DNA from 3 places in the Sinorhizobium arboris LMG 14919 genome. Region 1 is predicted to be linked to each of the others. Evidence: riboswitches for the same ligand, from Rfam matches in the RefSeq annotation. Region 1 holds a riboswitch; each other region holds the start of a gene.

Region 1 (3,236 bases):
AAGGTGACATCCATCTCCGGCGCGCAGTCGGCCATCCAGCGCGTCATCGACATCATCGGCGTGATGCCCGAACCCGCCGAAATGAAAAGATATTTTTCCCCGGGATGGCGAACGAAGCTGAAGTCGCCGAGCGGCCCCAGCGCCTTCACCACCATGCCGGGCTTCAGATTGTCGAACATCCAGCGCGTGCCGATGCTGCCGGGCTGCGCCTTCACGGTAACCGCCACGGAGAGCGGCCGCGACGGCGAAGAGGACAGCGTGTAGGTACGCATCACCGGCTCATCTGCAACGGGCAGTTCGAGCGTCACGAACTGCCCGGGCAGGTAGCGAAACCAGGCCGGCTTGTCGGAGCGGAACGTGAAGGTCATCACGTCGGCGGTCTCCGTGACCGCCGCAATGCACTCCAGCAGGTGCTGGCGGTCTCTCCAGGGATCGAGCTCGTCGAAATGGTGGAAGGAACGAGGCATCTCCATGATCATGCCACCCGCGAGAGATACGTGGCTCCGTCCTGGAGACGGTCCAGCATGAAGCTCGAATACCACTCGACGAACTGCATGACGCCGCCCTCGTGTTCGGCGGAATAGGGACCGGGCTCATAGGCCGGCGAGCGGATACCGAAAGCGTTCTCCTCGACGATCTGCCGGTCCTGGTCGTTGGTCTCCGTCCAGACATGCGTCAGTTCGTCGATCCGATAGTCCACGCCCTCCACCGCATCCTTGTTGACCAGCCACTTGGTCGTAACCTGCGTCAGTTCCGGCCCGAGCGGAAGCACACGGAAGGTGATCGCGTGGTCGCCAAGGATGTGGTTCCAGGTCGTCGGATAATGGAAGAGCAGCAGCGTGCCGATGCCATCGGCGCTCACTCCGGTAGAAAGCTGTTTGCTCACGGCCTTCTGGCCGGACATCGTGTAGCTCTCGGCGCCGTTGATCAGCGGCATCCTCGTCATGCGGAACTGGCCGGTGGGCGCGATCCGGAAGGCGCTCGGAAGACCGGCAGCCTCGCACTTCTGCCAATGGGCGCCGATTTCCGGATCGTCCATCGCCCCCTGGACCCCGGTCACGGTCGGCGCCTCCGGATAGGTGCGGCAGAGTTCCGGATGATTGGCAGCGCAATGATAGCACTCGCGATTGTTCTCCCAGACGAGCTTCCAATTGCCCTTCTCGACGATGGTGCTCTCGAAGGCGACCTTTGTCTCTCCGAGGCGGTGCGGCGCGAGATAGCCGGCGACCGTCTCGCGGAACGGCTGGAAGTCCATCGGGTGATCGGCAAGGCTGATGAAGATATAACCGCCGACGGTCTCGCAATGGATGGGCTTCAGACTGTGCTCCGCCGGGTCGAAGCCCTCGGGCATCTGCCGCGCGAAGAGCAGCCGGCCGTCGAGCTCGTAGGTCCACTGATGGTAGGGACACACAAGCTTGGCCGACGAGCCCTTGGACTGCGTGCAGACGCGCGAGCCCCGATGCCGGCACGAATTGTGGAGAGCCCGGACCGCGCCTTGCCGGTCGCGCACAATGACCACCGGATATTCGCCGATTTGCACCGTGAAGTAGTTGCCCGGCCGCGGGACTTCGCAATCATGGCCGATGAACAGCCAATCCTTGTACCAGATTTGCTCCAGGTCCTGACGGTAATAGTCGGGATCGACATAGAAGGCGCGATCCAGGCTATAGCCTTCGCGACGCGTCTTCAGCTTGCGCAGCATTTCGGTCTGAATTTCCATGCCCTTGTCCTCGTTTTCCGCCGCTCCGGAGAGGCAGGACAGGAACCCGCGCCGGTCGCATGGACCCGCAACGCATATGGCTCCGATCCGGCTGCCCGCCGCAACCAGCTGCTCGATTTGTGCTCCAAGGCTGGTTTCCGGGCTCTGGAGCTGTCCACGGGGGACCCGCCCGGCGCCTTCCCGGACGCGATGTCCAGTGGCCTTCTGCCGTGGCTGTTCGCTCCACCACCGTTGCGGGGGCAGCGCCGGGATTTGACCGGCTTCCCAATTCTCCGCCCTCTCTTCGAGGTGGCACCTTGAGTGTCCTCATCTAAGCTTGCGAGCGGGTCGGGCAACTGCCAATTGGCGACATCCGATTCCAGAAAGACGACAGGCAGAAAATGAAGCATTCGGCGACCAAGAGGGCAATATTATCCATAACAAACAATAGGGTAGATGAATCTCGATGCTGCCGGCCCTTTTTTGGGCAGCGTCGTTCACGACGCGAAGGCGATTTGCCGTTTTGCGACACTGCCCATTGGCGCAGGATCCGATCGACCCCGTCCTGCGCGACCGGGAATGCTTCGTTAACCGTAATGGCCTAACCTTGGCCGCTATCGACCCGCTTGCGGACAGGATGGCGCGAAGACGCCCATGGCAAAGTTCCGATATTACGAAGCCTCCGAAGAGGCACCGGCCGCAACGCCGAAACCCACCGCCCATACCGAGTTCCTGCGAACCGGCAGAATCGACAGACGCTGTTGGATGCCGAGCGAGCGCCAGTACCTGAGCTATGCCGAGGTCGCGCAGCAGACGGGGCGGAAACTGGCGACAGCGGGCGAGACGACCCACCGGCGGATCAACGGATTTCACACTTCGATCCGGTTCCCGAAGATGGTCTTTCACCGGACGCTCGCCGACAGCCCGCATCTCGGCTATTGCCATGTGACCGCCGCAAGTACCCGCCTCGCCGAGTTGCACGAGATCACCTGGTCCTTCTACTTCGCGAACTTCTTCTGCGACCTCGGGCACGAGGACCATTTTTTCGACCGTATCCGGCCGGGCTACTCGCGCATGTACTTCGCCGTTGCGACCGAACCCGATGCCGGCGAGGCGCGGATCGTCGTCAACCGGAATGTCCGCGGCAACGGGCTGATCTTCCGGACGCAGGATCCGAAGGTGGCCCTCAAGAACGTGCTGATGCTCGGCGCACGCGACGAAGCCCTTCGCCGGATCATTCGCGGGCTTTGACGAAGAAAATCGTTCTGTTTTTCCGACAGCTCCTTTAAGGAAGGCGACGGAAAGGACCGGACACCGCCATGGCCGAAGTCATAGACACGCGCATCGAACCGGAGCGGGCAATCGAGAAAGCCTGCGCCGTTCTTTCGGACGGGGATCCCGTCGCCATCCCGACGGAGACCGTTTACGGCCTTGCCGCTGACGCCACCAACCCCGATGCAATCAGCCGCATCTACGAGATGAAGGGGCGGCCGCGCTTCAATCCGCTGATCTGCCACGTCTCGGATCTGGCGATGGC
Region 2 (3,236 bases), 1.1 Mb from region 1:
ATCGGCGACGGTGGCGAGGACATTCGCCGGCGCATTCTCGCTGCCATGGAACTCAACGGCTGCTCAGGAGCGCCGCCGGAGAATCGGGAGGCCCGTGCCACCGAGCGTCAATTTGCGAACGCCGCCGCCGGCGCGACTGAGGTCCACCGTAACATCCTGCGGGACCTGCCGCCGGACAGCGATGCCTATCCGCTTCTGCTCGACGCCCCCGGGACCGATCTTCCGCTCATGGGGCAAGATTTCGCCGGCAGCCTCAGGACCATATGCGTAAGAACGTGCGACGGTGCCTTCTTTCCCATCTCCTCGCATGCCACGCCGGCAGACTTCGGCCGCGACGCCGAGCTCTGCCGCGCGCGTTGCCCCGGAGCGGAGACGGAGCTCTATTACCATGTGCTCGCAACGGAAGAGGCCGACCAGATGGTTTCGGCGTCGACCGGACGGCCTTACGCCGAACTCCCAGCGGCCTTCGCCTACAGGGCGCGTGGCGTCGGGGCTCCAGGCATATGCGGCTGCGGAATTCCGGACCTCGCAACGGATACCAACGAGCAGAAGGCAAGCCCGGCCGGCAAGCTCACGGTCGTCAGCCCGTCCGTCATAACGATCGGCAGTGAAAAGAAGACGCCGCCCAAACCGATCGAAGAGCGACCCTACGACCCGGCCAACAGCAAGGTCCGCGTCGTCGGTCCGACGTTCCTTCCGCAGGAGGAGAGCGCGATCGACCTCAAGCATCCGCTTGGGCCGCGATACCAGCCGCTGCAGGACAATTGAAGCGCGCAGCTGCGAGCGCGCTGCAAGAACGGCGCGCATCTTCTTGAATCAATACATGCTTCTAACGGACCCCCCAACCTTCCTCGAAGACGAGATCTTCGAGCGGCAGCCGCTGCCGCCAACCCTTGGCGGCGAGCTCCGGCTCCCGATACAGCTTGTCGACAAAGCCGAGGCATAGCCAGGCAACGATTTCGATATGCCGGGGGATGCCGAGGATGGCCTTGATCTCGCTCTCGTGGAAAATGCTGACCCAACCGACGCCCACGCCCTCCGCCCGCGCGGCGAGCCACAGGTTCTGCACGGCGCAAACGGTAGAATATACGTCCATCTGCGGGTTATGGGTGCGGCCCAGGACGACCGCTCCGCCGCGCGTCCGGTCGCAGGTCACGCAAATGCTGAGCGGTGCCTTGCGAATGCCTTCGAGTTTCAGCGAGCGATATTTCGCCTGCCTTTCGCCGGAAAACATCTCTGCGGCCTCATCATTGGCGCGCTGAAATGCCCGCCAGACTTTCTCCCGCGTCGCGTCCTGCCGCACGAGCACGAAGTTCCAGGGTTGCATGAAACCGACGGACGGCGCCTGATGCGCCGCACCGAGCAGCCGGGCGACCAACTCCTCGGGCAGCGGCTCGGGCAGAAATTCGTCGCGTACATCCCGGCGCGTCTCGATGGCGCGATAGACGGCGGCGCGCTCGTCCGACGAAAAGGCTCCGGCGGCCGCAAGGCAGCCGTTCTGTTCAGGCAGCATCGTTCGATCCCCAACAATGCGGCAACCTCCCGCCGTCCGCGCGGGGCCGGTCTATCTCGCCAGGCCGGTCTTCTGACTTCGGATCATCCGTTCGCACCGCCTTCCCGAACAAGTTCAATATTCAGTGGCAAAGCTCTGAAAAGATTCAGACCTTGATTTGGCGAGAACGTCCCCGTCACAGCGTTGGGCACGTGCCGGAACTGCACCGGCTTCCCGATTCTCCCGCATTTTCGCGGGCACCTGGCGGGTGCATATGGCCATAGGCGCCGGCGAAACGCAAGCCGGCAAGGTGGCCAACTCAGAGCGGTTCCTCCGGATGAGGCGACGCGTCGTAGGCGCCCCAGATCGACTGATCGAAGCAGATGACGGAACCGGTCATAAGGCCGGATTCTGCTGACGAAAGATAGGCGCAGGCGCGCGCGACCTCCGCCGGGTCGACGAGCCTGCCGAAGGGCTGGCTGGCTGCCGCCTTTTCCAGCCAGTTCGCCGGGGCATCGTGATATTCGCGCTGGATCCGGTCCTCGCCTTCCGAGGCCATCCAGCCGATGTTCAGGCCGTTCACGCGGATGCGGTTGCGCAGAACGGCATAGGCAGTGTTCTTGGTCAGCGTCTCCAGCGCCCCCTTCGACGCACAATAGGCGGCGATGAATGGCTGACCTGCCTTCGCCGACATCGAGCCGATATTGACGATCGTGCCTTCCCTTTTCTCTCGCCGCATCACTTTCACCACCTCCTGCATAAGGAAGAATGGCGCGCGCACATTGACCGCGAACATCCGGTCGAAGAGCTCCGGGCTGGTATCGAGGATCGTGCCCCGGTCCGTGATCGCTGCGGCGTTGACCAGCGCATCGACCCGCCCGAAGGCGCGGTCACAAGCCGCTACCACGGCACGGGCATCCTCCACCCGCTCGAGATCCGCCGGTACGTAGACGACCTTCGAACCGGTCGCCGCGGCGATCTCGGCAGCCTTCGCCTCGCCTTTCGCCGCGTTGCGCCCGCAAATGACGACGCCGGCGGCGCCACGCTCCGCGAAGAGTGCGGCAATCGTGGCACCGAGCCCCTGCGTGCCCCCTGTCACGATGGCGATCTTCCCGTCCAGTCCGGCTTGGTCCGTGCTCATCCTGTTCCTCCCTTTGAAATGTTAATGGCCGTGCATTGAGCCAAGGTGGTTTAGCTTAGCTTTTTCGCCGCCTGATCAGCCAGCGCCTCGGCAAACGCTTCAGCACTCCATTCGCCGGCGAGCGCTTCGTGCATCAGCTGTGCCTGCGTCCTGGGCGCCAGACCGCCAACCGGGGGATCACGATCGAGATTGGTCGGGAACGAATAACCTTCGGCGCACGCGGCAACTGCATTGGCAATTTCGTCCTGCGTGAGCTTGCCGTCGGCCGCAAGGACTTTCAGAGCCGGGAAGAGCACGACGCACATGTGTTCGCGATCCACCGTTTCCATCGCCCGGCCGAAGGCGGAGGATACCTGCAGAAGATTGGCCACACGCCTGATCCCGGCAGACCGGTTGCTGCCCGCTGCGTGAAAAAGCGCCGGGTTGAAGAACACGACATCGCCCTTCTCCAGCGGCAACTGCACGTGGTTCTGTTCGAAATAGGCACTGAACTCCGGCCGTTTCAAAGCGAGATATCCGGGCAGATAGGTCTGGCTATAGGGGAGGAACAGAGTTGGCCCGCTTTCGATCGGCATGTCGCAATGGGCGACCGCGCCCTGGAGG
Region 3 (3,236 bases), on a different contig from region 1:
CCTTGGTGACGATGAAGGAGGTCAGGGCGTTGAAAAGCTGCGACCCCGCCACACCCGCAAGAATGATCGCCGAGGTGCCGCGGCCGGCCTTCACCGCGAGCAGGCTGACCAGGATGAAAGCGACCAGCGCGCCGATGAAGGCGCCCAGCGGCAGCGTCAGCAGGCCGGCGCCCGCACCGAGGATGGCGACGCTGACCGCGCCTGTCGAGGCTCCCGCGGAGATGCCGAGAATGTAGGGATCGGCCAGCGGATTGCGCAATAAAGATTGCAGGACGGCGCCGGAGAGCGCGAGCGCCGCCCCGCAGGAAGCGGCCACGACTGCCCGGCTCAGCCGGTAGCTCCAGATGATGCCCTCGTCGATCCGCTCCAGAGGATAGCCGGCATTCCACAGCCGGTTCGCGACCGTCTGCGCAACGGTCTTGAAGGGGATCGCCGTTTCGCCGATCGCAGCGCCCATCCAGAGCGCCGCAATCAGAATGACGAGCGCGGCAAGAGCCGCACCCAAGCGCCCGGTTCCCCTGCGCCCGGCCAAGGTCAGCATGCGGCTCACTTGCCCAACCCACCCTTGGAGGCGAGTCCGGCCTTGGCGATGGCATCCGCCAGCGCCTCTATGCCTTCGATCGTGCGGATCGTCGGGTTCATTGCCTGCGCATCCATGCCGAACACGTAGCCTTTGGCGACCGCCGGCATGAGTCTCGCCACGGGATCTGCCTCCAGGAATTCGAGCTTGGCTTCCAGGCTGTCGAGGGGGTAGCGGCGGCGTTCCATGGAGCCGGCAACGATCATCGTCGGTTGGGCCTTGGCGATGGTTTCCCAGCCGACCGTCGGCCACTCGTCTTCGGTCTTGATTATGTTTTCTATCCCGAGTGCAGCCATGATGTAGCCGGGTGCGCCATTCCTGCCGGCGACATAAGGGTCGGCATCGGCGGCGCTGGAAAACCAGAAGACCGCCGAGAGCCCGCCTCCGGCCGAAGCGACCTTGGCGCGCGCCGCCTCCTCGCGCCGCTTGAGCCCGGCGACGACCTCCTCGCCCTTTTCCTGGACGTTGTAGATTTGCGCCAGTTCGCGAATTTCCCGATAGACGAGGTCCATCGTGAAGACCTGCCGGCGCACGCCGTCGCTCGCTGCCGAATTCTCCTTTCCGGCGCAATCGGACGGAGACGTATAGACCGGAATACCGAGCTCCTCGAACTGCTCGGGCCTCGCGACCACGCCTTCCGGGCCGACCTGCCACTGGAACTGAACCGCCACCATGTCCGGCTTCTTGGCGAGCACGCTTTCGAAGCTCGGATCGTTGTCGGCCAGGCGTTCGACCTTGGTATTAACCTCCTCGAAGCCTTCAAGAACCGGGCCGACCCAAAGGGCGGTGCCGACGACCCTGTCCCCAAGGCCTAGCAGATAGAGGATCTCGGTGCTGCTCTGGCCGATCGAGACGGTGCGCATGGGCATCTTTTCGAAGGTGACCTGCCGCCCGCAATTCTCGAGTGTCAGCGGATAGGTCGTCTCGGCAGCGGCGGCAGGATGGCCGAGAGCCGTTGCGTCTGCGGAAATGGTAATGAGAGCCGCAATGAGCGGTCGTTTCAGAAAGGTGTTCATGAATCTTCCCCGAATGTGGTTGAAGGCCGCTATGCGGCTGTGGTGGTCAGGCGGCCGATCGGATTCGATCAGACGAATGGTGGCTGAGCCTCGGGGAAACTGATGAAGGGCTGCGCTGCAAGGCGCGGAATGTGGTCATGGCTTGCTCCTGCTCCGGGCATCCCCGCCCGTGACGTTGGATCGATGTTGACGGCAGGTCTCCTGGCTCACGGACAGAGGTCGCTCATCTGCCTTCCCGCGCTTCACACGCAGTGGCTGGCGCCTTGGCGCCACGAGGATGAACGACGATCCGCTTACAGTTGCGGGGGCAGCCACGGTTTTGGTCCCTTTTGGGTCGTCCGCACCGTGTTCCCTATTAATCCCCTCCACCTCACGGGTAGGGGAACCGTCAGTCCCAGTTAATGTGGAACGCAGCCGCCGGTCAAGGTGGAAGGCGACGGTTGTGCCCGCACACGTGATCCGGCCCATGCTGTCAATGTCCGATCACGGACTTGTCCAGTATGTTATATCATTACACGAGTCAACAGTGGATGCTCTGCATTGCAGCAGCACGCCTGCAAGGTACGCAGGTTCGCAGCACAGTCCCTGCCCCCCCGGCGGCAGAGATCACCATTCGAGCCCTGCACCCCAAAAAGCGGATCCACCTGCCCGCCATCAGGACTGTCAGGAGAATGACCGTCCCGCCTTCGACGAACTCTATCCTCCCGCCGAGATCGGCCGCCTGTCGGCCGTGACCGCCGCGCGCCTTCCCGTCAATGTGAACGGCACCATCATCCGGCAGGTCTGAGAAGCCGCCGATAGAAGCCCGTCAAGGAGCCGAGCGCTTCTCGGCAGACGTCCGCAGTCCATAGCGGGCAATCTTCTCGTTCAGCGTACGATGGGGAATCCCGAGGCTTATGGCGGCCTTCGCCGTACCGCCTTCGTGTCGCTCCAGGGCTTCGCGGATCAGATGGGCCTCGTAGGCCGCGAGTCGATCCGGCAGTGCGGCATCGGCAGACGCCGGGGCCTCCTCGGAATGATTCGCCGGTTCATCGAGGCCCAGCGCGAACCGTTCCGCCCGCGCCTTGAGTTCGCGGACATTGCCGCGCCATGCCTCCTCGCGCAATTGCGCCACGAGACCGGCCGGTACCTGCCGCTCGGCGCGGCCGTAGCGATGTGCGGCAAGCGAGGCGAAATGTCCGAATAGCAGGCCTATGTCCTCCCTACGCTGCCTGAGAGGCGGAATGCGTATGTCCACGGTCGCGAGCCGGTAGAAAAGGTCCTCGCGGAACCGCCCGGCGGCGATCTCGCCGGAGAGGTCGCTCTTGGCGGCGGCGAGGATACGGACATCCACCGGCCGCGGGCCGTTTTCCCCGAGCCGCTCGATCACCCTTTCCTGAAGAACGCGAAGGATTTTCGCCTGCAGGCTCAGTGGCATGGATTCGATCTCGTCGAGGAAGACCGTCCCGCCCGCAGCATGCTCGAACTTGCCCTGCCTGTCCGACAGCGCTCCGGTGAAGGCACCCTTCACATGGCCGAAAACCTCGCTCTCGAAGATGCTCTCGGGCAGCGCAGCGCAATTGATCGCCACGAAAGGACCGGCCGATCGCCGGCTTTGCCGGTGCAGGGCCTGGGCAACGAGCTCCTTGCCGGTGCCGGTC

The links. Region 1 has a riboswitch for cobalamin ahead of SINAR_RS0114050 (aromatic ring-hydroxylating oxygenase subunit alpha). Riboswitches for the same ligand answer to the same signal wherever they lie in the genome.
Region 2: linked by a shared signal. The riboswitch ahead of bluB (5,6-dimethylbenzimidazole synthase) and the one ahead of SINAR_RS0114050 (aromatic ring-hydroxylating oxygenase subunit alpha) in region 1 are both predicted to bind cobalamin.
Region 3: linked by a shared signal. The riboswitch ahead of SINAR_RS0105845 (ABC transporter substrate-binding protein) and the one ahead of SINAR_RS0114050 (aromatic ring-hydroxylating oxygenase subunit alpha) in region 1 are both predicted to bind cobalamin.

What each region holds. Positions count from the first base shown of each region.
Region 1 covers NZ_ATYB01000014.1:617,803-621,038, reverse strand. Annotated here, with positions in the region: gene SINAR_RS0114055 (FAD-binding oxidoreductase) at 1-479, opposite strand, end outside; gene SINAR_RS0114050 (aromatic ring-hydroxylating oxygenase subunit alpha) at 476-1,720, opposite strand; cobalamin riboswitch at 1,832-2,034, opposite strand; gene SINAR_RS0114045 (DUF6656 family protein) at 2,354-2,950, shown strand; gene SINAR_RS0114040 (L-threonylcarbamoyladenylate synthase) at 3,019-3,236, shown strand, end outside.
Region 2 covers NZ_ATYB01000014.1:1,711,998-1,715,233, forward strand. Annotated here, with positions in the region: gene SINAR_RS0119540 (DUF2865 domain-containing protein) at 1-768, shown strand, start outside; gene bluB (5,6-dimethylbenzimidazole synthase) at 830-1,513, opposite strand; cobalamin riboswitch at 1,559-1,772, opposite strand; gene SINAR_RS0119550 (SDR family oxidoreductase) at 1,812-2,633, opposite strand; gene SINAR_RS0119555 (phytanoyl-CoA dioxygenase family protein) at 2,684-3,236, opposite strand, start outside.
Region 3 covers NZ_ATYB01000008.1:1,114,718-1,117,953, forward strand. Annotated here, with positions in the region: gene SINAR_RS0105840 (FecCD family ABC transporter permease) at 1-541, opposite strand, end outside; gene SINAR_RS0105845 (ABC transporter substrate-binding protein) at 547-1,596, opposite strand; cobalamin riboswitch at 1,771-2,001, opposite strand; gene SINAR_RS0105850 (sigma-54-dependent transcriptional regulator) at 2,405-3,236, opposite strand, start outside.